DNA from 4 places in the Brevibacillus sp. AY1 genome. Region 3 is predicted to be linked to each of the others. Evidence: riboswitches for the same ligand, from Rfam matches in the RefSeq annotation. Region 3 holds a riboswitch; each other region holds the start of a gene.
What was found. Region 3 has a riboswitch for S-adenosylmethionine ahead of metK (methionine adenosyltransferase). Riboswitches for the same ligand answer to the same signal wherever they lie in the genome.
Positions count from the first base shown of each region.

Region 1 (8,008 bases), on a different contig from region 3:
CATGCTGACTTCGGTGGTGAAGTAGAGCGGATCATGAGCATGGTGGATGGCGTTCTGTTGATCGTTGATGCCTTTGAAGGCTGTATGCCGCAAACGCGTTTTGTATTGAAAAAGGCATTGGAAGCAAAAGTGACTCCAATCGTTGTCGTAAACAAGGTGGACCGGGAGAATGCTCGTCCGCAAGAAGTCATTAATGAAGTTTACGACTTGTTCATTGATTTGGATGCAACAGAGGATCAATTGGAGTTCCCGATCGTCTATGCATCAGGCCTGCAAGGTATTGCTGGTTTGGAGCCGGATAAGCTGGAGGAAGACCTGCGTCCGTTGTTTGATACGATCGTTGAGCATATGCCAGCTCCAGAGGCAGATGAGAATGCGCCACTGCAAATGCAAGTGACGATGCTTGATTACAATGACTTTTTGGGCCGTATCGGGATTGGCCGTATTTACCGTGGTACCATGAGCGTGAACGAGATGGTATCGGTAACGACACGTGATGGCTCTGTGAAAAAAGTACGGATTCAAAAGCTGTTTGGTTTCTCTGGTTTGCAGCGTGTCGAGCAAAAAACGGCAAAAGCCGGCGATATCGTCGCCATTGCGGGTATTGATGACATCAACGTGGGAGAAACGATTTGCCACATTGACCATCCAGATCCACTGCCGCTGCTGAAAATTGATGAGCCGACCCTGCAAATGACGTTTTTGGTCAACAATAGTCCATTCGCAGGACGCGAAGGCAAACACGTGACTTCTCGTAAGCTTCGCGACCGTCTGATGGCTGAGCTTGAGACAGATGTATCTCTTCGTGTGGACGAAACAGATTCGCCAGATGCATTCGTCGTATCTGGACGCGGCGAATTGCACCTGTCTATTCTGGTGGAGAATATGCGGCGCGAAGGCTTTGAGCTGGCCGTTTCCAAGCCGGAGGTAATCATTCGCTTGATTGATGGGCAAAAGATGGAGCCTGCAGAAATGCTCGTAATCGACGTACCAGAGGAGTATACCGGCTCTGTCATGGAGACCTTGGGCTATCGCAAGGCGGAGATGGTCAACATGGTTAACAATGGATTCGGTCAAGTGCGCCTCGAATTCATTATCCCATCCCGTGGACTGATCGGTTATAGTACGGAATTCCTGACGATCACTCGCGGCTACGGGATCATGAACCACTCCTTTGACAGCTACCGTCCATTGGTACAAGGTGCTGTCGGTGGCCGTCATGCAGGTGTATTGATCTCACATGAAACAGGAACTGCGACAACCTACGGCTTGATGTCGGTAGAAGATCGCGGGATTATGTTCATTCATCCAGGTACTGAAGTGTACGAAGGCATGATCGTGGGTGAGCACAACCGTGACAACGATCTGACGGTAAACGTATGTAAAGAAAAGCATGCGACAAACGTTCGTTCCGCTACCAAGGATGAGACGGTGAAAATGAAAACACCACGCATCTTGACACTGGAAGAAGCGTTGGAGTACTTGAATGACGACGAGCTGTGCGAAGTAACTCCACAATCCGTTCGTCTCCGCAAAAAGTATTTGAACAAATCCGATCGTGAGCGCTACGAAAAGCAAAGACGTTGGGAAGCTCAGCCGCAAGCGTAAGGATGAAATAGATCAAAAGCCGCTTTATCCTGTGTACAGGAGGAGGCGGCTTTTTCTTGCTTTCAAGAGGATGCTGCTTGGAGCTCCCGCACGTTGCGCATGCAGGAGCTGGTTGGCATTACTTGAGCAGGTTTTCGATGTCTGAAGTCAGTTCTTCTGGCTGTACCCGAGCGCCAATTCGTTTTACGACGCTGCCATCCGGATCGATAAGGAATTTGGCGAAATTCCACTCGATGTCCTGGCTTTCGCCATTGGGCGCATGTGCTTTCAGATGTTGATAAAGCGGGTGTGTATCTGCTCCGTTGACGTCAATTTTGGCAAAGAGCGGAAAAGTGACACCGTAGTTGACATCGCAAAATTGAGCGATTTCTTCTTCACTGCCGGGCTCCTGTCCAGCAAACTGGTTGCAGGGAAAACCGAGGACTTCGAAGCCTTGCTCGCGATAGCGATCATACAATTCCTGCAGGCCTTTGTATTGGGGGGTAAGACCGCATTTGCTCGCTGTGTTTACGATGAGCAGAGCTTTTCCTTTATACGCCTCCAGCGTAGTCGTATCTCCTGTAATCGTCTTGACGGAAATCTCGTAAATACTCATGGTATTCCCACCTTTTTCTATCAGATAGAACCATCATATCATGTGCGTTCCAAAGCTTGCCAGCTCGGGAAGCGCGGGGATGTGCAGGGCAGCAGGAGTTTTGACAGGGCAACGTGCACCTGATAAAGTGAAAAGGATAGATCTTGATCATGTAGGAGTGGACCCGGATTGAAAGTCGAATGCCAGATTCGCGTCGAACAGGATGAGTACCATACTGCTCTGGACGCGTTGAACATGGAAGCCGAGTCCTTGCAGGCGTTCACCAGGAACCCGCGGGGGCTTCACACGAAAATACGTAATGACATGGATGCGGCTTGCAGCGAGACGTTGACGAAATTTTTCGTATCTCCAATGTTTGAACAACTGCCAGTCATTCTGGAAGCTTCAGTGGACGAGGAAAATGAAGTACGAGAAGAAAAGGTTTGCCTGCATGGCTTGCACGAGAGTGGCTTGTCCCAGGTGAAACAGGAGGGATAAGACATGGATTGGCTCATACTTGCATCTCAATACGTTCCTGCAAATCCGGACCAGCTCTCAGCCTATGATAGCTTTCGGATCTGGGCAGATAGCAACCGGGCATGGATCATCTTCGTGGAGTTGATTCTCGTGTACTATCTGGGATTTGCTACCACTTGGCGCATGCCGATATTGAAGACGGTATTGCTGCTTGTTTTCTTGTTTATTGGCTCACTTATTTTTGCTATCTTAGACGTACAGCTTCCGGTGAAGAGCTCTATGATGGTTGCGATCGCCATTTTAGTGATTGTGAAAGTACGGATTAAACCTGATGCCAATAAACGGAGTTAAGGAGGATACGGCATGAAGCGTGATGACGCCTTGTTTAACTGGATTCAAATCCAAGTCGTAGCCGATGCCAGACCAGATGATCAATCCGCTTTGAATACAGCTTCTTTCTTTCGGGAGATGTTGCGTGAGGATCATGAAATGAATGAGCTGTCTTATCGGCAGGATGGTGATTGGTACGTCTTGACAGGGCGGTCCGATAGTGAAGAATGGGAAAGCAGATACCCCGCAGAGTCTGTACAAGCCTTGTTGATCGCGATTAATAATGAACCCCGGTATAATACATAAAAGGCCAAAATGAGAAAGCTCCTTCAAGTCCCTAGATCCAAAGGGCGACTTGGAGGAGCTTTTTATGCATGGAGGCTGACTTCTGAGGACTTTGGGCCTGTGTATAAAGAAATAGATTTTCAAGAGTTGCAACCTTTCTTGAATACGCCTCGTCAGTAAGTTTGCCGCAGGGTGATGTAGGTAAATATTAGTAGACTTGAGGGAGGCAACATCGATGAAAAAATATATGACCAGGCCCGTAGTAGCGGTTGTAACGACGGCCGTCTTGATTGGTGGAGTAACACCACTATTGGCAAGTGCAAGCGTAGAAACACACTCTGCCCCTGCCAAGGTAACAGTCGGAGAAGTCACAACGACACCGATCGCGAACAAGGAGCTTATTGCGACCACACAAAAAGCAGCCAGCCCCGCAACTGCAACTCAGGTAACAGCCAGTGCTGTTTCCGGTTTGAAGCCTACATCGACAAAGGTCGTGATGAACGACGAGGGGAAAAAAACGACGCGCTATAATTTGAAAGACCTGGCCTTGAACGATCCGGACACCTTGCAAATCCTGCTGAAGCAACAAGCGGAGCATCTGTATATGGTTGTGGACGAAATCGGCCTGGATACCCATTTGCAGACATTCATGCAGGACCATACGGAGGAATGGGAACGAATCTATCAGGAGCACTACAAGAATATTTGGCTGGAAGTACGCTTCCTGGATGATCAGGAAATCGTCAGTGTCCAAGCAGAGACCGAGGGTATCAAGGCATATATAAAAGGGATCGTCACACCTGATGTAACCAAAATCGTCGTCACCAAGCCGAATGGCGATACCATCACCGTGGTGCCGACCAGTGAGCTTACCTTTGCCGTCAGCTTCTTGTGGAATGGCAGCTCCAAGGATGAGTATGCGACTGTGAAAGCCTATGCGGGAACGAAATTGGTGGACAGTGAAAAAGTCAAGCTGGTACCACAGACAGAAGATGACGCACAGCTCTTGATGCATACTTATTCGGTGCTGGATGCCAAAAAATCCGAACTGAAATTGCGCGGAATCGTCAAGTTGCCTGCTGACAAGATATACGTTACCTACAATGGCGTCAAAAAATCAGCGAAGGTCCAAAAGCTGTGGGATGATGTAGGCAGCTTCAGCTTTACCCTCAAGGATGTAACAGAGGGGAAAGAAAAAGCATTGGTAGAAATCTACAAGGGAGATAAGAAGCTCTCTTCTTCTTCGATCGATGTCCAGGTGATTAATAAGACGGAGAATACGGCTAAGGTATATACCCTTACAGGAGTTGCCGAAATCGATGCAAAGCAGAAAAAAATCAAGGTCAGCGGTACGGTTGCTGGCTGGGATAAAAACAAGAACAAAAATGTAAGTCTTGCGATTGTCGCTCCGAATGGGCAGAAAAAGGTTGTAAAACCAAATGCGCATGGTGAGTTCAACCACACGTTCTCTCTTTCTGGCAAAAACAAGTCTTGGAATGGTGACGACGTCAAGCTGGAGCTGTATGTAGATGGCAAGCTCGTGATTGAAAAAGAAATCTCGTACAAAACAGTTACGACCAAAGATAACAAGCATCCAAATGGCAATGCCTACGGATATTGGAAAAACCAGGACAAGAAGGGGAAAGACAAGGATCGCGACGATGAAGACGATGACGATGACGACGATGATGACGAAGATGAGGATTAATCTTATTTGATTTGTCGATATGACTCCACATAGTCTATGATCTGGCGGATGTAATCGCCAATGATCGGAATCGAGAGAAATTGGGATAAAAGTGAACCGAATAAAGCCAATACGATGGCAGTCCCGATCGTAAGACCCAGCCCCCGGGCAAGACCTGCGAGGAAATTCGTCCAAAGCAGCTTGCGCGGGGCTGTGTAATTTTGAATGACATCCGCTAAACGTATATCCTCTAGAAACATGGCGATCTTGTCCATTCGCTCATTCAGTTTACGTACTTCCGCGATTTCCTTGGAGAGATGATCGATTTGGGCAAGCAATCGTTCTGTTGGGGACATGCTTTAGCCTCCTTCTGATTGTTCTGGATCGGGTTTGATCCAACATGCAGTTTCGGTTGCCTATCAAGGCGAATGAAGAGTACAATGGATTTACATATCTTTCCTGGGAGGGCAGTGGCATGGCTGAAACGGTTTCCCAAACATTGTCCGAAGAATTGTTTTCGTTCCTGCAGCAAGAGCGCTTTGTTACACTTGCGACGATCGACCATGAGACAGGGGCACCTGCGCTCCATTCTTTGTCATGGACGTTTGCTGAATCTGTGCAATTGATTCGTTTCGCCGTAAATAACCGTTCCCGGATCCTTGCAAACATCGCCAAACAGCCTGAGGTCGTGCTTCATCTGATCGTAGCTGACTCCTCATATGCTGTCAACGGACGCGCAGCCATCAAGACTGACAGAATGGCAGAGGTGCCTTTGAAGCTGGCGATGATTGAGATGGAGATTTACTCGGTCCGGGACATCATGTTTTATGGTTCCCGAATCTCTGTAGAACCACAATACGAGAAAACGTATGATAAAAAAGCGGCGATGAAGCTGGATGGTCAAGTAATGGCAGCACTTCGAAAAGGTCCATAGATTCAATTCCACTTTCTTGAAAAAAATGATTTGACAAAATTGCAACCATTCCGGTAGTATTAGGTTCAATTACAGCATAAATGAATAGTGTATTCTTCTTATCCAGAGCGGCGGAGGGACTGGCCCGATGATGCCCGGCAACCAATCACCTGTATTTAACAGGGAGATAATGGTGCTAATTCCTGCAGAGTGATTCAACTCTGACAGATGAGAAGGATTTGTTTACGGTGACGTAATCAAAGCCTTCTTTCAGAGGAAAGAGGGCTTTTTTCATGCCCTCGCAGTTGAATTTGAGGGGAGCGAGATCATCATGCATTTGGAAACAAAACTGGTTCAGACAGGAGTAGGAAGAGACGAAAACACAGGGGCAATCAATTTTCCCGTCTATTTCGCAACCGCATACCGTCATCCGGGGATGGGGCAGAGCACAGGCTTTGATTATACGCGGACGGCGAATCCGACCAGGGCAATACTGGAAGAGGCAATTGCGACAGCTGAATCAGGTGACAGTGGGTTTGCCTGTGCCTCAGGCATGGCTGCGATCCACACTGTTATGGGTTTGTTTTCACAAGGAGATCACGTTCTCGTTTCACTGGATTTGTATGGCGGTACATATCGCTTGTTTGAGCAGGTATTGACCCGTTATGGACTCGCATTTACGTATGTGGACCTGCGTGATGCGTCAGCAGTGAGAACTGCCATCCGTTCGCAGACAAGAGCCATTTTTGTTGAGACGCCGACCAATCCGCTCATGCAGATCACGGACATTCGTCTGATCGCGCAGATCGCCAAAGAGCATGGCCTGTTGACCATCGTGGACAATACCTTCATGACTCCTTATTGTCAGCGGCCGTTGGAGCTTGGCGCTGATATTGTCCTGCACAGCGGGACCAAGTATCTGGGTGGACATAATGACGTGCTGGCTGGCTTGATCGTGTCAAAAGGAGCTGAATTGTCGGAGAAGCTGAAGTTTTTGCATAACACCATCGGAGCTGTTTTGGGACCGCAAGACAGCTGGCTGTTGATCAGAGGCCTCAAGACACTGGCACTGCGCATGGAACGTCATCAGGCTAATGCATGGGCAGTAGCACAGCGATTGAAAGATCATGCGGCCGTTGCCGAGGTCTTTTACCCGGGGCTGCAGGACCATACTGGGTACCTGACGCAGTTGGAACAGGCAAGTGGCTTTAGCGGCATGGTATCCTTTCGTGTCCGTTCAGCTGAACAGGTGCCCGTGATTTTACAGAATCTGCAGGTCATCTCTTTTGCCGAAAGTCTGGGTGGCGTCGAGTCCTTGTGTACGTATCCGGCAACGCAGACCCATGCAGACATCCCGCAAGAAATTCGCGCATATGTGGGTGTATGTGACCGGTTGTTGCGTTTGTCGGTTGGCATTGAACATCCTGACGACTTGATCGAGGATTTGACACAGGCACTCGACGCTAGCCTGGTAGCAGGGGGGACTGTTCGATGAACTTTGCAACGAAAGTGCTGCATGGTACATCTTGTTTTGATCCGGTCACAGGTGCTTCTTCGGTACCGATCTATCAAGCCTCGACCTTTCATCAAGCAGATCTGGAATGCCCTGGTCGCTACGATTATGCACGCTCTGGAAATCCGACCAGACAGGCGCTGGAAGAGGCAATTGCCGTATTGGAAGGAGGAGAGAGGGGTTTTGCCTTTGCATCCGGTATGGCTGCCATTTCCAGTGTGTTCATGCTCTTTTCCTCGGGCGATCACGTCATTGTCGCAGAGGATGTCTATGGAGGTACCTTTCGATTTTTGACCAAGGTGCTGTCCCGCATGGGGATCGGGGTGACCTTTGTGGATGCGACCCGCGTGGAACAAGTGACGGCAGCGATTACTCCGGCTACCAAAGGCATTTATCTGGAGACGCCATCCAATCCGACGCTGAAGGTCACAGATCTGGCGGCAGTGTGCAGAATGGCCAAACAACACGAGCTGCTGGTTATCGTGGACAATACCTTCCTGACGCCGTATTATCAACGACCCCTGGAGCTGGGAGCAGATGTGGTGATTCACAGTGCAACCAAATTTATCGGAGGACATAGCGACGTGGTGGCTGGTCTGGCAGTCACGAAAGACGCAGCCT
Region 1 covers NZ_JAFLPN010000005.1:11,294-19,301, reverse strand. Annotated here, with positions in the region: gene typA (translational GTPase TypA) at 1-1,608, shown strand, start outside; gene JZI27_RS06860 (glutathione peroxidase) at 1,727-2,203, opposite strand; gene JZI27_RS06855 (hypothetical protein) at 2,372-2,680, shown strand; gene JZI27_RS06850 (YlaH-like family protein) at 2,684-3,010, shown strand; gene JZI27_RS06845 (hypothetical protein) at 3,023-3,295, shown strand; gene JZI27_RS06840 (hypothetical protein) at 3,510-4,982, shown strand; gene JZI27_RS06835 (DUF5665 domain-containing protein) at 4,985-5,317, opposite strand; gene JZI27_RS06830 (pyridoxamine 5'-phosphate oxidase family protein) at 5,437-5,895, shown strand; SAM riboswitch class I at 5,991-6,109, shown strand; gene JZI27_RS06825 (aminotransferase class I/II-fold pyridoxal phosphate-dependent enzyme) at 6,206-7,369, shown strand; gene JZI27_RS06820 (trans-sulfuration enzyme family protein) at 7,366-8,008, shown strand, end outside.
Region 1: linked by a shared signal. The riboswitch ahead of JZI27_RS06825 (aminotransferase class I/II-fold pyridoxal phosphate-dependent enzyme) and the one ahead of metK (methionine adenosyltransferase) in region 3 are both predicted to bind S-adenosylmethionine.

Region 2 (8,008 bases), on a different contig from region 3:
CAATCGACTGAACAATGATCGTCCCCAGCGAGATCCCGACAAAATGGGTGGAGGAAATGTTCAGATGGTTCAACACATCGATGATATCTTTGCTTACATCTGCAAAAGTATAATCGGCAAACCATTTTCGCTTCACATTCTTGGATTTTCCATGCCCGCGCAAATCAATTAACAAGATGTTGAACTTCTCCTTGAAAGCTCGAAGCTGTTTATACCAAATGGATGAACTTCCGCCGGCACCGTGTACAAAGGTCACCCATTCACAATTTTCTCCACGTATGTACGTCTTGTAGTAAATCAAAAGCACAACCTCCCGGACCTATTATATAAGAGGTTGTGCATATAAGAAAAGGTTTACCATTCTCTGGAACACGACGGCATTACGCCTTCCGTTTTCTTCTCACCTGATAGTAGGTAACAGCCAGTGCCAATGCCAGCACGACCCCTTTGATAATATCGTAGGCGTAATAGGGAAGATTGAGCATGGTCATGCCGTTCAACAGCACCCCGATCAGGATCGCACCCACGAACGTACCGAATACGTTGGGCTTGCCTACCCCAAAGACCGAGAAGCCGACAAAGGCTGCTGCTACCGCATCCATCAGCATGGAGCTGCCACTGCTCACCTGTCCTGTTCCGATACGGGCCGCCAACAGCATGCCCCCTAGTCCAGCAAACAGAGCGGAAAGCACGTAGGCGAGCGTGCGATAACGATTGACAGGTATCCCGGACAAGCGGGCTGCCTCCAGATTGCCACCTGTCATGTACAGCATGCGTCCCTGCTTGGTATAGGTCAGGTATACGTGCGTGATCGCGACCAACAAAAAGGTCAGAATCACCGGAACAGGCACAGAAAACCATTCCCCCTGGCCCAGCCAGAGAAACCATTCCTGGAATTTGCCCGGAGCCGTGGTCCCGTCTTGCATCGGCATGTTTGCATAAATCGAGTAGCCCTTGGAGTAGGTCATGTGCACGCCATTGACGATATAGAGCATCGCCAGTGTAGCCAGCAGGTCCGGAATGCGGATTTTTACGACGAGAAAAGCGTTGACCAGCCCGACCAAGAGACTGAGTACGATCGGCACCACCAGGGTAAGAAACGGTCCCTGCTCATACCAGACCATCATGGACGCTGCGGTCACCGTCGTCAGGGAAACAGTGGCGCCCACCGAGAGGTCAAATCCTCCGACGATCAGTGAAAACGTAACCCCGATCGCAACGAACGTCACAATCGAGATCGAACGCAATATATCCTTCAGATTGTCGTATGTGAAAAAGTACGGATTGGTCAGACTGAAATACAGTACAACCAGGGCGATTACCGCCACCGTACCGTATTTATAGACCCAATCAAACAAACTCGTTTTTTGTCCTTCCATCTTACTCACCTCCACTTGCGTAATACATGATCAGTTCCTGAGTTGCTTGCTCGCGATCCAATTCCTTGACGATTCTGCCCTCGCACATGACCAGAATCCGGTCCGCGATTCCCAGTACTTCTGCAAACTCGCAGGAAAAGTAGAGCACACCCTTTTTATTTGCTGCCAGATTGCCGATCAAGCGGTAGATGTCGCTCTTCGCTCCGATGTCTACGCCCTTGGTCGGCTCATCGAACATAAATATAGAAGAATCGGTATCCAGCCATTTGCCGATCGCTACTTTTTGCTGATTGCCGCCGCTGAGCAGACCCACGAGCAAGCTGCTGTCCGCTGTTTTGACTCCGACTCGCTCGATCAGCTCATTGGCCTGCAGGGCTTCCAGACTATGGCGTACAAAGCCGAATACAGACGACAGAGTCGCTACCGACAAATTTCGCTTGACCGACTCCTCTACGAAGATCCCTTCCTTGCGTCTTTCTTCCGGCACGAGGACGATACCGGCATCTACCGCATCCTTGGGTGTTCGCAGGCGAAGCCGCTTCCCTTTCAGCACAATGTCACCTGAATCGCATGGATCAGCTCCAAAGAGGAGGCGCGCCAGCTCAGTCTTTCCTGCGCCGACCAGACCTACGACACCGACGATCTCTCCTTCACGCACCGTCAAGTCAGCACCGCGAACCTTGCCGCCTTTTACCCCGGCAACCTCCAGAAGGGGCTCCCCCATCTCCACATCGACCTTCGGGAACTCCTCGGCAAAGCTTTTCCCCAGCATATGGCTTATCACTTCGTCCATGTCGGTTGCAGCGGTTTCCGTCGTATGCACCCGCTGACCGTCGCGCATGATCGTGATTCGGTCGCATATTTGAAAAATCTCCGGCAGGCGATGCGAAATGTAGATAATCCCGACTCCTGCCTGTTTCAGCTGCGCAATGATCTGAAACAGCCGCTCGCACTCCCGGTTGCTCAGTGGGGCCGTCGGTTCGTCGAATATGACGAACTTCGCCTTTTGCACAGTGGCTCGCGCGATCAGGATCAGCTGTTTCTCAGACAGCGTACATGCTTCTACCTGTTTTTTGACCGAGATCGAAAAGCCAAACTCGCGCAAAATGTCTTCCGCCTGTGAGTAGATTCGCGGCCACCGAATCAAATCCGTGCCTTTGGCTTGCACGAGCTGGTCCAGCAAAATGTTCTCTGCCACGCTCAAATAAGGGATCAGAGCGGTATCCACCTCCTGGTAGACACACTGTACACCCTGCGCTTTGGCATCCTGAGGCGAATGAATCTGCAGCTGCTCCCCATCGATCGAGATCGAGCCTTCGTCAGTCTGATACGCCCCCGTCAATATCTTCATCAACGTGCTTTTTCCAGCGCCATTCGCTCCCAGAAGAGCATGAACCTCCCCTGCCTTCACTTCAAAATCGACTCCTCGCAAAGCAGGCACACCGGAAAAAGCCTTGACGATTCCTTTCATTTGTAGAATCGACATCCCATTCACCCCCTAAATGGAAGATTCCCGTTGATGGATCAACGGGAATAACCAACCAGCACGATCCGCATTACTTGCCCCACTCAGTGATATATTGGGACAACTCTGCCATCGTTACTTTTTTATCCTTTGGCAAGTCATCCTGCTTGACCAGCAATGGATTCAGCTTCACACTGTCGGGAACCTCTTCCCCTTTGATTTTCTTGAAGACCGTTTCCGCGTGAATACGGCCAATGTTGGATGGATCGACGGCTGCTGTAGCTGCCCAAGGTGAGTTGTCTGCTTGCATCAGCTGCAGGTCCTCGTCACTCAGGTCAATTCCGTAAACCTTGATCTCCGTACGTCCTGCTTGCTGGATCGCGCGAGTCGCTCCTTTGGCGAATTCATCCCACGCTGCCCAGACAGCAGTGATGTCTCCCTTGTTCGGATATTGACGCAGGATCGCTTCCATCTGTGTCTGTGTATCTACTGCGGTATTGTTCGTCGCACTGCCGAATGCCGCGATTTCTTTGATATCTGGATATTTCTTCAGGAATTCCTCGTATTTCACCTGACGTTTTTCCATCGGTGCGAAGCCGGCCACCCAGATCTTCACGATGTTTCCTTTACCGTTGTGGTCACTCGCCAGTTGTTCCAGGCTCAGTTCAGCCAGCTTCTGGTCATCCTGCTCGACGACAGGCACTCCCGGAATGCTGATATCGGTGTCAAACAAGACGACTGGAATCTTTTTGTCGACTGCTTTTTGGGTTCCTTGCTGGAGCGCTTCCGCCGTTCCGTGGTCGATCAGAATGCCATCGAAGTTCTGGTTGACTGCCGCATCCAGATTGGACGCCATTTTCGCCAGATCCGTATTGGCGTTAAAGACAGTCAGCTCGCCGCCATGTTTCTCTACCTCTGCTTTTACGCCGCTGATGTATTGTGCCGAGAAGGTTCCGACATCCTGGCGCATCACCAAAGCGATCCGCTTTTTGTCTCCAGCTGCCGCATCTCCACCCTGGGATGTGCTACCAGCACCGCCTCCGCAAGCGGTCAATAACAAGGACAAACTCAATGCCAAAAAACTAATCCGACTAACATGCTTTTTCATATTGTTTTACCCCCTTTTGTCTGTTTACCTTGATCCAAAGAAGAGGCCTGAGCAATCAAAAAGCCCCTTTCTTTATATAAAGAAAGAGGCTTCAATCACAGATCTACGCCTCTTATCTTTCAGGTATGCGATCTACCTGTAGGAATTAGCACCTTGGTACGCCAATAACTCGTACTAGGTTGCCGGGCTTCATAGGGCCAGTCCCTCAGCCTTCTCTGGATAAGAGTAATTTACATATTCACAAGTGTAATTCAAGTTCTATAACAGAATAGTATTCAAGAATCACCTAGATGTCAACTTGGTTTTTTAAAAATTTGAGTTGTCTTTCAAACTGTACATTGCGTTTGTAAAAAAAGGAATTAATGTGAGTTTTGTCGAACTATGATGGCCAAATAGACTGAAAACCTCTGGTGGGGATGCGAATTGAGTCTTATCAAAGAAATTACTCTTCAGCTCTTTTTTGCTCTGATCCCTTTTGTTATGTACAACATTTATTACAGAGACAAGATGAGGAGCTACAGCTCGCTATTCATTCTGATTACCAGCTCGATCTCTTTGCTGCTGGCGATGACCTTTGCCTCCAGCGCCGTAGAGGGTTTAATTTTTGATATTCGTTACGTCATCATGTTTTTTGGACTTGTTTACGGAGGAATTCAGACAGGTCTGATTCTCCTTGTCGAATTCGTCATATACCGTCTTTATCTGGGCGGCGATGGAAAATGGGTCGCCTTGTTGATCTTAGTCGTTTCGTTTTCCCTCTCTCTGGTCTTTGCCAAAAAATATCGGACTTCTCAAAACAAAACTTCCATCATTCTAGTAGCCGGCATCGTCTTTTCAGCCCTTCCCATGCTGATGACCTACCTGTTCCTGCATTCCTTTTTTGTGCAAAACATCCCGTACCACGCGATTACCATTCCGCTGAAGAATTGTATCGGCATCTGGCTGCTCATGACCTTGTTCAGCAAGGCTGTAGAAGATAAAGAAATGTTCATCCGTCATGCCCAAAACGAGAAAATTACCACGATGAGTCATGTGGCTGCCTCTCTGGTCCATGAAGTGCGCAACCCGCTTACAGCCGTGAAAGGATTTTTGAAGCTGATCAAGGAGGCTCCCGATGACCTGCCCAAGGTGGAGCAGTATATCACGATCTGTCTGGACGAGGTAAAACGCACCGAGGCTATCCTGTCCGACTACCTCTCGATTTCCAAACCACTGTCAGAGAGGCATGAACGGATCGATCTGTCCGCCCAAATCACTACCATCCATGACGTCATGTTCCCTTTTGCCACCATGAATAATGTGGAGCTGGAGGTTCAAGCTCCCCAGACACCCGTTCTGATCATGGCCAATCCCGATGAAATCAAACAGGTTCTGGTCAACTTTATCAAAAATGCTGTCGAAGCCTGCTCTCATTCCGCACAAGGGAAAGTAACCTTGCTTCTCAAAACCGAAGAGAGTCAGGCCATCCTGGAGATCAAGGACAACGGAATCGGCATGAGTGAAAAAGAAATGAGTCGCCTCGGCTCCATCTATTTTTCCACCAAGTCGAGCGGCACAGGACTTGGACTCACATACTCGTACAATGCGATACACGTCATGGGCGGGAAGGTAGCTGTAAACAGCATACCAAGGATCGGTACGACCTTTACGATTTCATTTCCGATGAAATTCGAATCTCCTTAATCGATCCTCACACGCAAATTTAAGACCTACGAACCGCTCCCCGAATGGAAAAGTACCGGGATGAAACAGGTGGAAGCCGGTCATCAGGCACGCAACGACGCTAGAATTTTCAAACCAGTCTTTTATGGTACCCTGTTCCTCAACTTCCTGATCGCCCTATTGTGGATGCCTCATTGGGCCATTGAAGATATCAACTTTCTGGAAGATTCCCCATCTGCGATGATCGGGCTGCTGAATATCTTCCTGCTCTTCTTCTCCAGGACCTACTGGCGTAAAAACCAGGCCTGGTACCGCCCACTCCTGGACATTACACTGCTGATTGCAGTCCAATTGAGCGGCATGGCTGCATCTACTCTTTTGTATCCGCCGATTCCTGAGACCTATTTTGAGGCGGTCATCATCGATGGATTCGTTCTCGGATGTTTCCTTTTTGCCGTGTTTGTCGGCAGTCGCCTTGCTTTCAGATCTCCAGCGTCATAAATACCTGTTCCGCCATTTTCGTAAACGCCGCACGCTCCAAGGCTGATATGACGCGGTGATTGCTGACAGGCAGGTTGACCGTCAAGCGATGATAGCTGGCATTTTCCGCATCACGAGACGCATACACGCCTTCCAGCGCATACTGGATAATCTCGTCCGCATCCGTGCGCTCGGGGTGCGCCCCAGCATCGAACAGCAGCACAGTGGAAAGCTCCCCGTTGTCACCATAGATTCGACGATACAAGGCATAGCCAATCACCAGCTCCTGCTCATCACGAATCAGAAGTGCTTCCCTGTTTTCAATCGTATTCCACTGCACATCCCAGATTGGCTCATTCCAAAATGGCAGACGATAGACATCCTGCGGTATGCCATGCTCACCTCGGTATGGCAGATTTTCTTTCGTGGAGCGGGAATCCGGCCACTCTTGGCTCTCCAGAAAAATCGAATGCCCGACTACCTGAAAGCCCATACGTTCATACAGGGAGATGGCTTTGCTGTTTTCTTTGATCGCGACCAGAGCTGCCATATCTACCCCCTGCTCCCGATAGATCTGCAAGGTCTCCTCCATCAAGCGCTGCCCTACTCCTTGTCTTCGGTATTCAGGCGCTACCCCAGTTCCGCCGTTCCAGGCAATCCGTTTTCCCTTGCGATTCCAGATCCCGTTCAGAACAATCCCGATCGGCTCCTGGCCGTGAAAAGCGACCAAGGAATGTACCGGAGACAGCTCCTCCTTGCCGAGCTTGTGTGCAAGACTGTCTGCCGTTTTGGATTGGTCGAAAAAATAGCCTTCAAATCCTCGATTGTACCCCCGTACCGCTTCATCCAGTGTACATTGATTCAGTCTTTTCAACGTAATCATGCCTACTCCCCCTCTACATCTTTATTTTGTACATACAGTTTATAATATTTTTTAAATTGAGAAAATATATTTTATTGAGGTATAGAAAATACTCACAAAAGGAATAGAACGTGCCGATACTAATACAGGCATATCTGCACCAAGTCTCTCTCATCTGGAGGAAATCAAATTGAAAGCATCACGTACCGTTTCCTGTCTCTTGTTCATTGCGCTGTTCGTGTTCCTGACTGGCTTTTCACCTGCAGATCAAAAAATAAAAGCAACCTGGCTGTGGCAAACCACCATGATTGTCTCCGAGCCGGATCACATTCTCTCTTTTACTCAGGAGCAAGGCGTCAATCTGCTCTATCTAAAGATCGATATCACGCGAAAGCCTGCCTACTACCAGCCCTTTATCAAAAAGGCACATGCTGCAGGTGTAACCGTACATGCGTTGGGCGGCAATCCGAACTGGGGCCTGAAGGAAAACCGCTCCAAAATTCTGGATCTGGTCGATTGGGTGAACGCCTACAATCAACAAGTATCACCGGATGAAAAAGTCAAAGGCATCCATCTCGATATCGAACCGTACCTTTTGCCGGAATGGAAACAGGACCAGGCTTCTGTCATGCGCCAATGGATGGATAATGTTGAGGCGTATCTCGCACGGGCCAGTGCAGACCCCACTCTGGAAATCGGCTGCGACATCCCTTTCTGGCTGGACAAGAACCCGATCCCTGGTAATCCACAGCTGACGATCACAGAATGGCTCATTGCCAAACACGATGACGTAACAGTGATGGCGTATCGCGACAAGGCAGAAGGCTCCAACAGCATCTCTGCATTGGTACCGCAGGAGCTGGGCTGGGCAGATGAGTTAGGCAAAAAGGTATTGATCGCAGTGGAAACGAAGCAAAGCAACGAAGGCGATTTCATCACGTTTTACGAAGAGGGCGCCACGTATATGAACGAGGAGCTGGACAAGCTGCCCGGATTGCTGGCACAGCATCCTTCGTTCGCAGGCGTTGCAATCCACTCTTACGAATACTGGA
Region 2 covers NZ_JAFLPN010000002.1:27,566-35,573, reverse strand. Annotated here, with positions in the region: gene JZI27_RS03560 (alpha/beta fold hydrolase) at 1-301, opposite strand, end outside; gene JZI27_RS03555 (ABC transporter permease) at 381-1,379, opposite strand; gene JZI27_RS03550 (sugar ABC transporter ATP-binding protein) at 1,381-2,865, opposite strand; gene JZI27_RS03545 (sugar ABC transporter substrate-binding protein) at 2,936-3,952, opposite strand; SAM riboswitch class I at 4,062-4,178, opposite strand; gene JZI27_RS03540 (ATP-binding protein) at 4,376-5,635, shown strand; gene JZI27_RS03535 (hypothetical protein) at 5,696-6,115, shown strand; gene JZI27_RS03530 (GNAT family N-acetyltransferase) at 6,096-6,977, opposite strand; gene JZI27_RS03525 (hypothetical protein) at 7,147-8,008, shown strand, end outside.
Region 2: linked by a shared signal. The riboswitch ahead of JZI27_RS03545 (sugar ABC transporter substrate-binding protein) and the one ahead of metK (methionine adenosyltransferase) in region 3 are both predicted to bind S-adenosylmethionine.

Region 3 (8,008 bases):
CAAAAGCCTGGGATACGGTAAAGAGCAACACCTCCATAACCATAGCCGTGCTCGATACTGGAGCTGATTACCGACATCCCGATTTGAAGGATAATTTGCTGCCTGGTATTAACCTGGTCAACCCAGGGAAATCGGCGCAGGATGACAATGGACATGGAACAGAGGTCACAGGGGTTTTAGCCGCAGAAGGAAATAACGGCATTGGAGTATCCGGTGTTCTCTGGAAAGCAAGGATTTTGCCCATTAAGGTTCTGGACAAGAATGCCGTGGCGGATTTGGACCTGGTGGCAAAAGGCATTCATGCGGCTTTGGACAGAGGAGCCAAAGTGATTCTGATGTCCGTCAGTAGTATGTCCTACTCTCCGGCGTTGACGAATGCAGTGAATCGGGCGGAGGCAAACGGAGCTGTACTGGTGGCTGCCAGTGGCAACGAGGGAGATCGTGTTGCCTATCCGGCTGCTTATCCAACTGTTATTGCGGTCGGTGGGGTAAAGGCGAACAATGAGCCGATCATAGAATCGAACTCCGGTCCTGAACTGAACTTGATGGCAACTGGACTGAATGTCTATACAACCAAGCTGGGTGGAAAGTACGGTGGCTTCAGCGGCACCTCGGCAGCTGCTCCACAAGTAGCTGGTGCAGCCGCGCTGGTTCTAGAACGGCACCCCAAGCTTCGGCCGATCGATGTCCGACAGTTGCTGTACCAGACGGCGACTGACCTGGGAACACCAGGGTGGGACAAGCGGACAGGATATGGCCTGCTCGATATTCAAAAGGCTGTTCGCTCGCCTATGTCGATGGACTTCTTAGAACCCAATAACACGCAATCGCAGGCAAAGGCATTTCCGATTGAGTCGCAGATTAGAGGCAATTTAGGCCCAAACGATACGGTTGACTGGTATTGGATGGATATTCCTTACGATGGGAAGGTAACCTTCAAAGCAAATGTTTCGGTTGGACTCGCTTCACCGATGGCGGCAACCTTTTATTCCGACAAGCGTTCACCCGTGACCCATTACATAGGGAATGGCGACACCCTGACTGTACCGGTGAAAGCAGGAAGAATGTCAATCAAGCTGGTCCGAAATGGTGGGGTTTCTGCTTTTACGTATGTCCTGACCAGCAAGTTTTCCATCAATCCGGATCGTTACGAACCGAATAATACGATGGAAACAGCGAGGCCGCTAGTAGGCAATCAGATCAGTGTCACCGGAAATTTCCATGAGGAGCGGGACCAAGACTGGTTTTCCTATTATGTGCGCGAATACGGCTCGATGGATGTTACCGTGACACCAGATACCAAGCGGATGGATTTGGTATTAAACATCGGGAAGCAGGAGGGGACGCAAACGAAGTGGGACCCTGCCTACGACAGCGGAGATCGGGATGACCCGACTGAGCGGGTACAGAAAGAGGTTTCCCCTGGAAAGTACTTCATACGAGTAAGTGAGTATGAACAGAACGCGGTAAATGCTGAGTATACGCTGGATTTGAATTTTACTCCGGTGAAAAAAGATCCAAATGAACCGAATGATACGTATCGGCAGGCTTCTCCGTTGGAGGGCGGGTATTTGATGACTGGCACGTTCCCGACGGCTACGGATACAGACTGGTTTCAATTTACCGTCAATAAGGAATCTTATGTCAGCATTCGCGCTCCATTTGTTCCGGTTCCAAGCGGGATGAGGATCGCGCTCTATAGCAATAGCAACCTGGATTACGCGATTGCGACGACAAACATGGTGGCTCAGCTGTCAGATCAAGGCAAAGAAGTGTTGGGCGTACGTTTGCAACCAGGGAAGTACTATATTCGTCTAAATAGTGCGACGTCGTTCAAATATGATTTGTACCGCCTGACTGTCAATCAGCAGGAACTGATCGCAGGCTATCGCGATATTTCTACGCACTGGGCACGCAATGAAATTGTCCGCTTGAGCAGCAAGGGAGTCGTCAAGGGCTTTGATGATGCGACATTCAAGCCCGATCAGGCTGTGACAAGAGCACAGTTTGCCACGATGCTGATCCAGGCCATGAAGGCGAATCGCATGCAGGTAGGCACTTATTCAGGAAAAACGACATTTACGGACCTGTCGAGAAGTCACTGGGCTTATAATAATATGGGACTAGCTTATCAATTGGGAATCATTAAAGGGTATCCCAATCGGCAGATGAAGCCCGATCAAGCGATTTCGCGTGCGGAGATGGCAGCGATGGTGGCCAGAGCGCACAATGTTCTCTGGTATCCGCGAAGTGTTTCCAGCTACCGAGACGTGCCTACGAGCCACTGGGCTTCACCAGCGATCGAGGCCCTCACCACTAGAGAGTGGTTGCGCGGATACGGCAGCCTGTTTAAACCTACAGGGATTGCCACACGTGCCGAGGTTGTCGTGCTGATCTCCAAGTCTTACAAACTATAGAGATGAAATTGGGGAGGAACAACGATGAAGAAGTTTACAAAAGGATTGATAGCGGTAATGGTTGGGGGAATGGCGTTGTTCACATCCCAGGCGATGGCTGATGGAGTGAGCGGTGTACCGGGTTCAGTTGATGATCCAGTGGTGACCAAAAGCTACGTGGACAAAGCGATTCAGGCATTGGGTGGAAGCGCAGGTGGCAGCAGCCTGACTGTCGTAGAGCTGTATCCAGGAAGCACGTTGTACGGCTTTGAAGGGACTGAATTTATCGTTCGGACCGGACAAGTTCAGGCCGTAGCGGGAAATAATGGCGACGGTTTAACAGACTTGACTGCTGGGGCCGATTTGCGCGCAGGAGCCAGTGTTGGCCACAATCATCTTCTCCTGATTGCAAGGTCCGACAACCGTGGCTTGCGTCTGGCTCCACAATACGATGGGGTCGCTCACATCATGGTTCGGGGCAAGTACGAACTGCGTTAAGTTGTCTATTGACACCACTGGAAAAAACAATTATTCTAGAATCCGTAATGGATACTCTTATCCAGAGCAGGCGGAGGGACTGGCCCTATGAAGCCCGGCAACCGACTAGAGCGGTGCTAACCAGCAGAACGGACATCTGTTCTGGCCGATAAGAGGATGAAGGAAGCATAAAGCGCGCAAACCTTTTCCTCCCTATATGGTGGAAAAGGTTTTTTTTGCCTGCATTTACGTCGATAAAATCCTGACTCGGCTACCACACTATTTGTATGAGGTCAAAGGAGGTTTTTTCTCATGGCTTTGCAAAAAGGTCGTCGTCTGTTCACATCTGAATCCGTAACTGAAGGACATCCGGATAAAATATGTGACCAAATTTCCGATTCCATTCTTGACGCAATCCTGTCAAAAGATCCGAATGCTCGTGTTGCTTGCGAGACATCCGTAACAACAGGTCTGGTACTCGTAGCGGGTGAGATTACCACCAACACTTACGTGGACATTCAAAAACTGGTTCGTGAAACGATTCGCGAAATCGGTTATGATCGCGCTAAGTTCGGCTTCGATGCAGATACTTGCGGTGTTATCACAGCGATCGGTGAACAATCTGCTGACATTGCGCTTGGAGTAGACCAAGCTCTGGAAGCGCGTGAAGGTAAAATGACCGATGAGCAGATCGAGGCAATTGGTGCTGGTGACCAAGGTTTGATGTTTGGCTTTGCTTGCAATGAAACGCCAGAGCTGATGCCTTTGCCAATCAGCATGGCTCACCAACTGGCTCGCCGTTTGACAGAAGTGCGTAAAGACGGCACACTGTCCTATCTGCGTCCTGATGGTAAAACGCAAGTAACGGTTGAATACGATGGCGACAAGCCTGTTCGTATCGACACCATCGTTATTTCTACGCAGCACGCACCAGAAACTACCCTGGAGCAAATTCAAAAGGACCTGACTGAACTGGTGATCAAGCCTGTAGTTCCTGCTGAATTGCTGGACGCAGAAACCAAGTACTTCATCAACCCGACAGGCCGTTTCGTAATCGGAGGACCTCAAGGGGATGCTGGATTGACTGGACGCAAAATCATCGTAGATACGTACGGCGGTTATGCACGTCACGGCGGTGGCGCGTTCTCCGGTAAAGATCCAACCAAAGTAGACCGTTCCGGTGCTTATGCAGCGCGCTATGTAGCCAAAAACATCGTGGCTGCTGGCTTGGCTGACAAGTGCGAGGTGCAGGTAGCTTACGCTATTGGTGTAGCACAACCTGTTTCTATCGCAGTTGATACGTTTGGAACAGGAACCATTTCGGAAGAAGATCTGGTTAAGCTGGTTCGCAAGCATTTTGACCTGCGCCCTGCAGGAATCATCAAACAGCTGGATCTGCGTCGTCCTATCTACAAACAGACAGCGGCTTACGGTCACTTCGGTCGCAACGACCTGAATGTTCCTTGGGAGCTCACAGACAAAGCAGATGCATTGAAACAAGACGCTAGCCAATTGGCAAAATAATAAACGTAAAAAAGAGCCTAGTCGCGATACTGGGCTCTTTTTCTGTGAAAAATGTCTAACGGCAATGACCGTTTATTGTATAATCTTCCACCTTTATTGGATAGCAGTGCATAAAGGAATTTTTCAGTGTCTGTCGAATTTCTTTAGAGTAGAAGAAGAGGAGGAGGGGGTACTCTTGCCGAAGAAAAGGCTCTTCCTTCTCATGTTCGTGATCTTTCTGCTCATGTTCGTCATTGTCGGATTGCTCTTAGGGCAACGCCTGGTAAAAAATAATACTCTCGAAGTGCAACCTTTTCCTCAGGTGAACACGTCAATAAGCACAAGTGAACCAATAGTTGCTGAGTCGAACGTCACAACGGTAGAAGAAACAGCTGTTCCGCGCAAACAGTGGTACCGCGATCAGGTTGTCGTTTTGTCTTATCATCACGTAGCAGAGCAATCGAATCAACCCTATGCTCTGTCTCCTGATCAATTTGCTCAGCACATGTCTTTTTTACACAAAAATGATTTGCATCCGATAACATTAACAGAGTTTGTGCAATTCATGAATACGGGGAGTCTGCCGACTGCCAATGCCGTACTGATTACCTTTGACGATGGATACGAGAGCTATTACACAGAAGCATTTCCGATCATGCGTACATACAACTATCCATCCGTCAATTTTGCTATTGCGGGCCGTGTGAGAGATGTAGCAGAAAGAAAGCGGGAAAATATGACGACACCCCTTTCCCGACAACAGGTAAAGGAACTGGTCGCAACGGGGCTAGCCGATTTTGGCTCCCACACCTACAGCTTACATGGAGAAAAAGAGCGAAATGAATGGGGAGAGATGGGGCCTGTGACCGCCCCCGTCTATTTGGAAGATTTGCAACGCCTGGAAAAGGAGAAAGAATATCGAGATCGGCTCTATGTGGATTTTAGCATGTCGAGGATCGGTTTGAGTGATTGGTTGGGACGTCCTGTTGAGGTACTCTCCTTGCCATATGGCTACACCAACCCCGTCGTTCTGGAGACAGCGAAGCAGGCCGGTTACCGATTTGTCTTTAATTCTACTCCGGGTGTGGTAACGAGTCAGACAGATCCTTTTGCAATTACTCGATTTGACGTCGGGACACGCAATATGGACCTGGAGAAGCTCCATCAACTTTTCACGAATGCGAAAAACACGTTTGAAGGAGAGCAGTCATGAACAAAGCAATCGACATCAGCGTGCTCGATGGAGTCATCAAACGAACAATTGAAACAGTGGAAACGAGTAAAAGCCAAATTTTTGATATAGCAGAGAATGCCAGACAGCAAGGAAATTCGATGAAGCTGGATCTTCACGAGCTGCGTCAGGAAATCTCAAAGGTGATTCAAAAGGTGGATGCACTGGAGCTTGCCTATCGCAAATCCCGTAATCGACTTGTTTTGGTGAGCCGCAATTTTCATATGTACACCGAGGAAGATATTCGGATTGCCTATGAAGAAGCGAGTCGAATCCAGGTGGATCTTTCTATTTTCCGTGAACGGGAAAACAACCTGAAGCGCAGGCGAAACGATTTGGAGCGACAGCTGCGCACGTTGGAGGAGACCATCGTACGCGCAGAAAAGCTTGTCTCCCAAATGGGGGTTGTGCTGGGGTATCTGACTGGTGATTTAAGTAAAATCGGCGAGGCGCTGGAATCGGCCAAGCAGCATCAGTTGATGAATTTGAAGGTCATTCAGGCACAAGAGGAAGAACGCAAGCGGGTAGCGCGTGAAATCCATGATGGACCAGCGCAGTCGATGGCAAATGTCGTACTTCGCTCCGAAATCGTAGAACGCATGCTGAAGAACGAGCGCATCCTCGAAGCGCAGATGGAACTGCATGAGTTAAAAGAAATGGTTCGAATGAGTTTATCAGATGTGAGACGAATTATTTTTGATCTTCGTCCGATGGCATTGGATGATTTGGGGCTGGTTCCGACCTTGCAAAAATATATCAGAACGTGCGAGGAACGCATTGAAACCACGATTGATCTGGTCGTATTTGGTGTGGAGCCGCCGCTGCGAAGCTCGGTGAAGGCCGCTATATTTCGATTGGTGCAGGAATGTTTGAACAATGTGGAAAAGCATGCCAATGCGAATACAGTACAGGTCAAACTGGAATTTTTGCAGGAATCTTTGCGTTTAGTCGTGAAGGACGATGGCATCGGTTTTGATTTGAATGAACGGATGGCTACAGGTGGCTCCTTTGGGCTTTTGGGAATGAATGAGCGAACACAGCTCTTGGAAGGAGAAATTGAAGTACAGTCAGCTCCTGGAGAGGGTACGAAGGTATTGTTCCAGATTCCACTCAAAATATGAACGAGCGACATAAATAATCTGAATAGGGGGAAGAACCATGGAAAAGAGACAGCAAGAGCTCCGGATCGTAATTGTAGACGACCATCAATTGTTTCGCGAAGGCGTAAAGCGTATTTTGGAGATGGAGAACGATTTTAAGGTGGTCGGCGAGGGAGCTGACGGTGGAGACGCTTCTAAGCTGGCGGAAGAATACAAGCCTGACGTGCTGCTGATGGATATCAACATGCCGAATATCAATGGTGTCTCTGCAACTGAAAGTGTGATTTCCGCCAGTCCAGATACACGTGTAATCATGCTTTCCATTCACGATGATGAGGGCTATGTTTACCGAACGCTTCGTTCAGGTGCATCGGGTTATCTTTTGAAGGAAATGGGAACATCTGACCTGGTGGATGCCGTAAGGGTTGTCGCAAGTGGCGGGGCATACATACATCCCAAGGTAACGGGAAAACTGATTGAAGAGTTTAGACGGCTGAGTGAGCAAGAAGGGGCATCAGAACGCAGCTATGCCACTGATGATACCCATACGGTAGATCCGAGTATCATCGAATCCTTGACGCGCCGTGAACGCGAAGTCTTGCAGCTGATGGCAGAAGGAAAGAGCAACAGAGCGATTGGCGAGTTTTTGTTTATCAGTGAAAAGACGGTTAAGAATCACGTGAGCAGTATCTTGCAAAAATTAAACGTACAAGACCGTACGCAAGCAGTAGTTAATTCCATTAAAAACGGCTGGGTTAAATTGTAATTTGCAGTCCTTGTAGTCCCCTGTCCAAGCCATCTGGCATACCTTGTAAGGTAGAGGAGGTATGACCGTGATGGCAGATATGGTGGTATGGCTGTTAGCGACGTTCGGCTGCTCCTCTTTGTTGGTGATGCTGCTCGAGCGGATGACTGACAGGATGGGCAGCGCGGCTGAGTTCCCTGATGAGCATTATCGATTGCTGCTCCGTGATTCGGAGCAGGTGCTGGAGGGTGTCATTCGTCGCTTGCTGTTCCGTTCTTATTGGAGCGGCAAGTCGATACGAATTACCCTGCAGGATGAAGGATCTGTGGATGATACCAAGAAAATGGCTGCCTTGTATGAACGTTATCCGTATTGCTGGTCCACAGACGGTCATCATGGACTGGCGCAGACCAAGGCGATTATCATTGACTTGAGGCAAGAGAAGGCAGGAGCTTAGCCATCTGGAGATGGGTGAGCTTTGCGAAATGGAAAAGAGCCGGTGTGCTCTTTTTTTGTTTTCGAAAGGTTGCGAGCGAATAGCGAATAAATAGCGAAT
Region 3 covers NZ_JAFLPN010000032.1:4,644-12,651, reverse strand. Annotated here, with positions in the region: gene JZI27_RS19565 (S8 family serine peptidase) at 1-2,417, shown strand, start outside; gene JZI27_RS19560 (hypothetical protein) at 2,442-2,894, shown strand; SAM riboswitch class I at 2,949-3,049, shown strand; gene metK (methionine adenosyltransferase) at 3,186-4,397, shown strand; gene JZI27_RS19550 (polysaccharide deacetylase family protein) at 4,573-5,589, shown strand; gene JZI27_RS19545 (sensor histidine kinase) at 5,586-6,728, shown strand; gene JZI27_RS19540 (response regulator) at 6,766-7,473, shown strand; gene JZI27_RS19535 (glycosyltransferase family 2 protein) at 7,544-7,909, shown strand.

Region 4 (8,008 bases), on a different contig from region 3:
ATCGTCATCTCTGCAGGGTCAGGAATTCCCCAGCTGTCGCGCATCATGTGGTGAACACGCTCTGCAAACGCCTCAGCGAGTTCCAGTGCCAAGGCTTGCAAGACGTGGGAACGCAAGTAATCGCCCCGATCCTTCAGCTCAGTAGACAATTCCCGAATTCCTCCACCTGCGGTTACGGTCAGGAAGCCTACGTAATCCATTTCCTTGCTCTCAATCGGACGCAGGAAGTCAGAGAGGCACAGGTACGGTTCTTCCGGCTGACGCGGAAAGCTGAAGCGTTCCAGTACTTTGCTGTGATCCTGCGGGTCGTAGACGACGATATCGTTGCCATCTGCTTGGGCAGGGAAAAATTGATACACCCCATGAGCGGTGATCGTCCCCTTCTGCTTCGCTTCTGTCAGGAGCTCTTCAACGAGCCCGTACAGCTGTAGCACTTTCTCGTCTCCCGCTTCGATCAGCTTCTCCACGTTGCCGCGTACGCCCAAATGTTTGCCTAGCAGCATTCGCAAGTTCAGATAGGGCTGCAGGTGGCTGATCGGGTACTGACGCAGGACATGAGGCTGACAATCTGGCGGTAACTGAATCGGAGCGGTACGGCTGATGGCAGAACGTGCAGGCAGTGCAGGTTTCTTTTCCACAACGACCGTTTCGACTGCCGACGCAGCTTCTTGCATTTGTTGTTGCTCGACTACCAGCCGCTCCCGTTCCTGGGGATTTTGCAGACGATTTACCAGATCCAGTCCGTCCATCGCATCCTTGGCGTAAAGCACGATTCCCCGATACTCAGGGGCAATGCGATTGGAGGTGAATTTACGAGTCAGCGCCGCACCTCCGACCATCATCGGTACATCGATACCGGCAGCCCGCAAATCCTGCGCTGTAATCACCATTTGCTGAGCCGATTTAACCAGCAGGCCTGAAAGTCCAATCGCATCCGGCTTTTCTTCGCGGCATGCGGCAATCAGCTGTTCAGGTGGTACTTTGATTCCCAGATTGACGACCTCATAGCCGTTGTTGGAAAGAATGATTTCCACCAGATTCTTTCCGATGTCATGCACGTCCCCTTTGACCGTAGCCAATAGAATCTTCCCTTTTGCAGCTGCATCCGATTTTTCCATGAAAGGCTCGAGGAACGAGACCGATGCCTTCATGACCTCAGCACTTTGCAAAACCTCTGCCACAATCAGCTGGTTTCCGTTAAACAGGCGGCCAACCTCTTCCATCCCGCGCATCAATGGCCCGTTGATTATATCCAACGGCTGGTACTTTTCCAAAGCCAGCTTCAGGTCTTCAGTCAAGCCATCCTTGGAACCCTCTACAACATAGCGTGCAAGTCTTTCCTCCAGCGTCAACGAGGAGACCTCAATCTTATCTTCTTTTTTCTTTTGGCGATAAAACTCTGTGAATGCGGCCAGCGTTTCGTCATTGGTTTCGAACAAAAGCGCTTCTGCCAGCTTCCTTTCATTTTCCGGAATCGAAGCGTAACGCTCCAGCTTCTCGGTATTCACGATCGCGTAATCGAGACCGGCGAGCGTCGTATGATAGAGGAATACCGCGTTGAGTACTTCCCTTCCCGCCGCAGGCAATCCAAAAGACACGTTGCTCACACCCAGAATGGTTTTGCAATGAGGCATCGCTTCCTTGATGAGACGGATGCCTTCCACGGTCTCTTTCGCTGAACCGATGTACTGCTCATCTCCGGTACCTACCGGAAAGACAAGCGGATCAAATATGATATCTTGAGGGTTGACCCCATATTGATTTACCAGCAGGTCGTACGAGCGCTTGGCTACCTCCAGCTTTTTTTCGCGTGTAACAGCCATTCCAGCTTCCTCGATGGTCCCAACGACAACGGCTGCACCGTATTTATGAATCAGGGGAGCAACCTCTTCAAATCTCTCCAGTCCATCCTCCAGATTGATGGAGTTGAGAATGGCCTTTCCTTGCGAATAACGCAATCCCAGCTCCATGACCTTGGCATCTGTGGAGTCGATCATCAATGGCGCTTTCACTTTTTTCATAATATATTGGAGGAATTTTTCCATATCGGCGTATTCATCCCGGTCCGGATCTGCGAGACAAATATCGATTACGTGAGCTCCACGCTTCACCTGGGCTCGGGCAATATCAGATGCTTCTTCATACTGCCCTGCCGCGATCAGATCGCGGAATTTCTTGGAACCAATCACGTTGGTACGTTCTCCGACGAGCAACGGACGGTTATCGTCTTCTACGTAAACGACGTCAATACCGGATACAGCACTGACAGGTTCGCTTACTTGCGTACGAGGCTTGCAGTCCTTCAGCGCGTCTGCCATGGCCCGGATGTGATCGGGGGTCGTTCCGCAGCAGCCACCTGCGATGTTGAGCCAGCCCTGCTCGGCAAAAGCCCGCATTTTGGCAGCGAGTCCTTGTGGTGTCTCGTGGTAATGTCCGTTTTCATCTGGCAGCCCGGCATTGGGATAACAGCTCACGCCGCATTGAGCCAAGCCAGAGAGTGTACGCAAATGATCGCGCATGAATTCAGGACCAGTCGCACAATTAAGACCTACGGAGACTGGCTTCAGATGCTCCAGAGAGAAGTAAAAGGCTTCGATGTTTTGTCCAGCCAAGGTAGTACCCATCGGCTCGATCGTCCCGGACAGCATCACCGGCACTTCTTGACCCAGCTCCGCAAAGGCCTGACGAATCCCGATACCGCCCGCTTTGACGTTGAGAGTATCCTGCGAGGTCTCAAGCAAAAGCACGTCGACTCCACCCAGCAGCAATCCTTTTGCCTGGCGATAATACGATTCGACCAAATCATCGAAGGTTACCCCTCCGGTCAGCGAGAGCGTCTTCGTCGTTGGCCCCATGGACCCTGCCACATAACGGGGCCACTCAGGAGTGGAATAGCGATCGACCGCTTCTTTTGCCAGTCTGGCAGCCTCGATGTTGATCTCCAGATCTTTATCCGCTACGTCATATTCAGCGAGCACCACCGAAGTAGCACCAAAGGTATTTGTCTCGACGATATCTGCTCCTGCCTCCAGATACGTTTCGTGGATGGATCGAATCACATCCGGTCTGGTCAAATTCAGCAATTCATTACAGCCCTCGTACTCATCCCCGCCAAAATCTTCTGCAGACAGATTGGCCTGCTGCAGCATCGTGCCCATAGCACCGTCCAGTATCAAAATTTTCTGGGAAAGCTGTTCGCGAAAAGTAGGTTTCATTTGGCTTGCTCCTTCTCCCCTGTATCGGTAGTTCTTTTTGACGAACGATTTTACATGCAAATAAAAAAATCCTCTTCTTGTGAAAGGAGAGGATTTGTCCGCGAGATAGCTTATGCGCTTGAACCATCCTCTTATCTTTCAAAGCAAAAAGCTTTGCTGGAATTGGCACCGGTTTTACCGGTTGCCGAGGCTTCATCAGGCCAGTCCCTCTGCCTCTCTGGATAAGAGTTGTACATGCTATTCAATTATTTGGAATTTTGTATGACGTTTGAAAGTATCTTATCACCCCCCTTGCATGGCGTCAATCAACAATTTGTCTATTTTCATTGACGCTTCAAGATCGCGCCCAAATTTCCGGCAACTGGTCATTCGCCCACGCCAACCTCCGCGTTCGTGTATAGACTAGAGCATAACGGAAAGGAGGGAAAACAAACATGAGTACTTCTTACAGCAGCGGCTTTTTTGGTGAAGCCTTCGCAATCGTGCTCGTTCTGTTTATCCTGCTGGTCATCGTTGGGTGCTCTGACGACTGCTAGGCCATCAGACAGAATAGCTAAAAGAGCCTGAAGACTTCTTCAGGCTCTTTTTTCACATGTAACGTCAAGCACCCGCTTGATTGTCAGTGTTATCGTGATTTGCTATGATGGGGAACGAAGGACAACAAAGGAGCGAACCCTAAGTGGATACACTACTTCCCCAAGAAAAGGATGCATTTATCTCTGCATTGGAAAATATTAAAGTACTCGAACAAAGTGAATTCGAGACTTATAGCATTGTGAAGCATCGTGAGACCCAGCAGCATTATTTGCGCTACTTCCTTGTCCATATCAACCTGGTTGAGGGAGGTCGACGCAACGAGCACGACCACTTCCTGCCTGTCGAATCCGACGACGTTCTCGGACTGTTATTCGGTGAGCAATCTTATCATTTTCCCGACAACTGGCGCAAACCTTATTTGCGCAGTGGTAATGACAACCGCTTGATTCCCTTCGATCCCTCCGAGAATTACGATCTGGAGGAAGAGGCCAGGGCTGAGCTTGCGATGCTGGAGCAGCTGGAAACGTTCAAGAATCAATGGATGAACACGGAAAACCTGAGCGCTGAAGAAAAAGAAAAGCTGACGCGCGAGTATTTTCAAAAATTGGATCAAATCCTTAAAAAGCCAGAAGAGTAAGTTGCACATGCTCGTCTTTTTTGGCTATAATGCATAGATAAGGATGAATCGTTGATAAGGAAAGTACTCCATGTGTGAAGCTGAAGCGAGTCGGGGAAGGTGCAAGCCCGATGCGGACCATGTGAGGAAACGCCCCTTGGAGATGCTGCCTGAAAATCTGCGTTCCTTACGCAGATCGCGTAGGGACATGCCGGTACTGCCCGTTATCGCAGATCAAGCGGTTTTTGCTGGCCTCTGACAGGATAGCAAAAACAACAAGAGTGGCACCGCGGGAGCATAACCTCTCGTCTCTTTTTTCAGGAGACGCAGGGGTTTTTTTATTTGCGGATCACACCTTCACAAGTGAAAGGAGTATCAAAAAATGAGCTACAAGCATCAAGTGGCGGAGAAAATTGCTTCCGCCCTGGTTCACCTCGGCGTGGACTCGCTGACCAAAGAAAACGTTTATAACATGCTGGAAACCCCACCAAATCCGGCGATGGGCGATATCGCCTTCCCTTGCTTTCAATTAGCGAAAGCACTGCGCAAAGCACCTCCCATGATCGCTGCAGAGCTGACTGAACAAATCAGTGGCGCACCATTGAAGGAAGTAAAGGCTGTCGGCCCATACGTCAACCTCTTTTTGGATCAGGAAATGGTTGCCCAGCAAGTGATCAGCACTGTTCTTTCTCAAGGAAAAGCTTATGGAGACAGCGATCTGGGACAGGGACGCAATGTCCCCATTGATCTCTCCTCCCCCAACATCGCAAAACCGTTCTCGATGGGACATCTGCGTTCAACCGTAATTGGTAACGCCATCGCCAACATCATGGAAAAGCAAGGCTACAAACCGGTGCGCATTAATCACTTGGGTGACTGGGGCACCCAGTTCGGAAAATTGATCGTAGCTTACAAGCTATGGGGAGACGAAGAAAAGGTAAAAGCAGAGCCAATCAAAGAACTGCTCAGTCTCTATATCCGTTTCCATGAAGAAGCAGAAAACGATCCATCCCTGGAAGATCAAGGCCGTGAATGGTTCAAAAAGCTGGAAGACGGTGACACAGAAGCAAAGCATCTGTGGACCTGGTTCCGTGACGAGTCCCTGAAGGAATTCATGAAGATCTACGACTTGATGAACGTATCCTTCGACTCCACCAATGGCGAAGCCTTCTACAACGACAAGATGGACCGGGTCGTTCAGCTATTGGAGGAAAAAGGACTGCTGACCGAGTCCGATGGCGCACAGGTCGTTACACTGGATGAGTACGACATGCCACCTTCTCTGATCAAAAAATCAGATGGGGCGACCCTTTACGCGACCCGTGACCTAGCTGCTGCCTTGTACCGCCATGAAACCTACGATTTTGCCAAAGCAGTTTACGTGGTCGGAAATGAACAACGCCTCCACTTCCAGCAGCTGTACAAGGTGCTGGAAAAAATGGGCTATCCGTGGGCAGCAAACATGTACCACATTCCATTCGGGATGATGCTCAAGGATGGAAAGAAAATGTCCACCCGTAAAGGGAAAGTCGTCTTGCTGGAAGAGGTATTGGCTCAGGCGATTGCTGATGTGCAGAAAGTGATTGAAGAAAAAAATCCATCGCTAGCCAACAAGGAAGAAGTATCTCGTCAGGTGGGCGTAGGTGCCGTGATCTTCCACGATTTGAAAAACTATCGTCTCAACGACATCAACTTCTCCTGGGAAGAGATGCTTACCTTTGAAGGAGAGACCGGGCCGTACGTTCAATATACGCACGCTCGTGCCTGCTCGCTGCTGCGCAAGGGCAACTACCAGCCTGAGTCGCAGACCTCCCTCGCTCCAGGGGCATTGGACAGCAAGGAAGCCTGGGCAGTCGTCACACTGCTGAATGCATTCCCAGACATCGTCGAGCGTGCAGGAGACAACTTTGACCCGTCTCTGATCGGCAAATACGTGATTGATCTGGCACAGGTCTTCAACAAATTTTATGCCAACATCCGTATTCTCGCGGAAGAAGAAGAAATCAAAGCTTCTCGTCTCCAGCTGGTTGCCGCCGTCACAACCGTTCTCAAGGAAGGTCTGCGCCTCCTGGGACTGGCAGCTCCGGAAGAAATGTAAGGTTGCTATTGAAAACGAAAGCCGCTGTCCCCGTTCGGGAGCAGCGGCTTTCCATTTATGCTTCGTCTGATTGCGTTTTATTTTTTTTGCCAAACCAAGTTTTGGCTACCAGCTCAACGACTTGCTTGGGCAAGGATACGGGCGCTTCCAGCTCGTTGCCGTTTGCGTCCACTTTCCGGTATAAAAGAGCTGTATCGTCCTGGGGATCTGATTTGGTCTGCACCATCCACTCCCCGATGTTACCTGCATGCGTCCATTCCTCGATCATCAGCTGGTACTCGCCTGGAGCCAGCTCAATGTAATCGTCTTCGGACACGTCCACAATCGCATACCCATCATGTTCGATTTCCGCATCGTATGTATGTCCATTGGCTTTTTCGTAAAGCTCTAGCTCCTGTAGATCGTTCAGGTTCTCCTTTAGTACCGTAAAATCCGCAATCGTCACTTTGATTCGCTTTTTCATCTGCTTGCAACCTCCCTGATTCAACACCCAACTCACACTGTAACACAGAGTGGACACCCCTGCCAATGGCCCGCACTTCCGCACGGCGACTGTCCATCACCTGTTCCTTGCCGTAGTTGGAACGAATCGCTCCTTTACATAAGCGATCTCTTCCCGATGAGATTTTCCTGCGGGATGCGGGGTCTCCAGAATGAATGGCAGTTCCTGAAACTCAGGTGTAGCGAACAATGCTCTGAGTCCCACTTCCGGAATATACCCTTGGCCCAGATTGGCATGGCGGTCGCGAAAGGACTGGTGTGGGTACATCGAATCGTTGAGATGAATGGCTTTCACATGTGACAGATAGTCCAGTTTGCGAGCCTGCTCTGCAACCTCCTCCCAATTCTCTCCCTGCCAGAGGGCGCTGGCAAAAGCATGACAGGTGTCCAGACAAAAGCCAATTTTATGTGGTGCATGGATCAGGCTCCTGACCTGCGTCAATTCCTCCAGCGTCGTTCCCATCCTGCTACCCTGTCCCGCATTGTTCTCAATCAGGAGCAAGGCATCTCCGTCCCATTTTGCCAATACTTCATTGAGCATCTCAATCATGCGGAGATAGCCGTAGAGAGGATCCTGATGCTTTCCTTTGAACTGTCCGAAATGCACAACAACTCCTATGGAACCGCACGCCTCTGCGATCTCCAAATCATTGCGCAAAGATTCGACGGTCAGCTGATACAATGCCTGGTCATCAGCGGAGAGGTTGGTAGGATACGGGGTGTGGGCAACCGACTGTAGCGCATGCTGCTGACAATAACGCTTGCATTCTTGTGCATCTCGCTCGTCGAACGCTTTTACAGATAAGCTTCGTGGATTTTTCGGAAAGTATTGATAGGCGGAAGCGCCCTGTTGATAAGCGTTTTTAGCCGCGCTCAAATAACCGTCACGGATGCTTACATGACAACCAATTTGCATTCCTTGCCCCCTCCCCTTTAATACGTCCGCAAATCATTCTGCTTAGTTTGGGAGCATCTCACTTCAAGTATGCGCTAGATCGGATAAAACGTAAAAGGATGCAGCGAACCCGGCTGCACCCTCTC
Region 4 covers NZ_JAFLPN010000001.1:285,024-293,031, reverse strand. Annotated here, with positions in the region: gene metH (methionine synthase) at 1-3,215, opposite strand, end outside; SAM riboswitch class I at 3,344-3,443, opposite strand; gene JZI27_RS01495 (YjcZ family sporulation protein) at 3,650-3,751, shown strand; gene JZI27_RS01490 (hypothetical protein) at 3,895-4,389, shown strand; T-box leader at 4,432-4,684, shown strand; gene argS (arginine--tRNA ligase) at 4,751-6,466, shown strand; gene JZI27_RS01480 (hypothetical protein) at 6,522-6,929, opposite strand; gene JZI27_RS01475 (deoxyribonuclease IV) at 7,026-7,883, opposite strand.
Region 4: linked by a shared signal. The riboswitch ahead of metH (methionine synthase) and the one ahead of metK (methionine adenosyltransferase) in region 3 are both predicted to bind S-adenosylmethionine.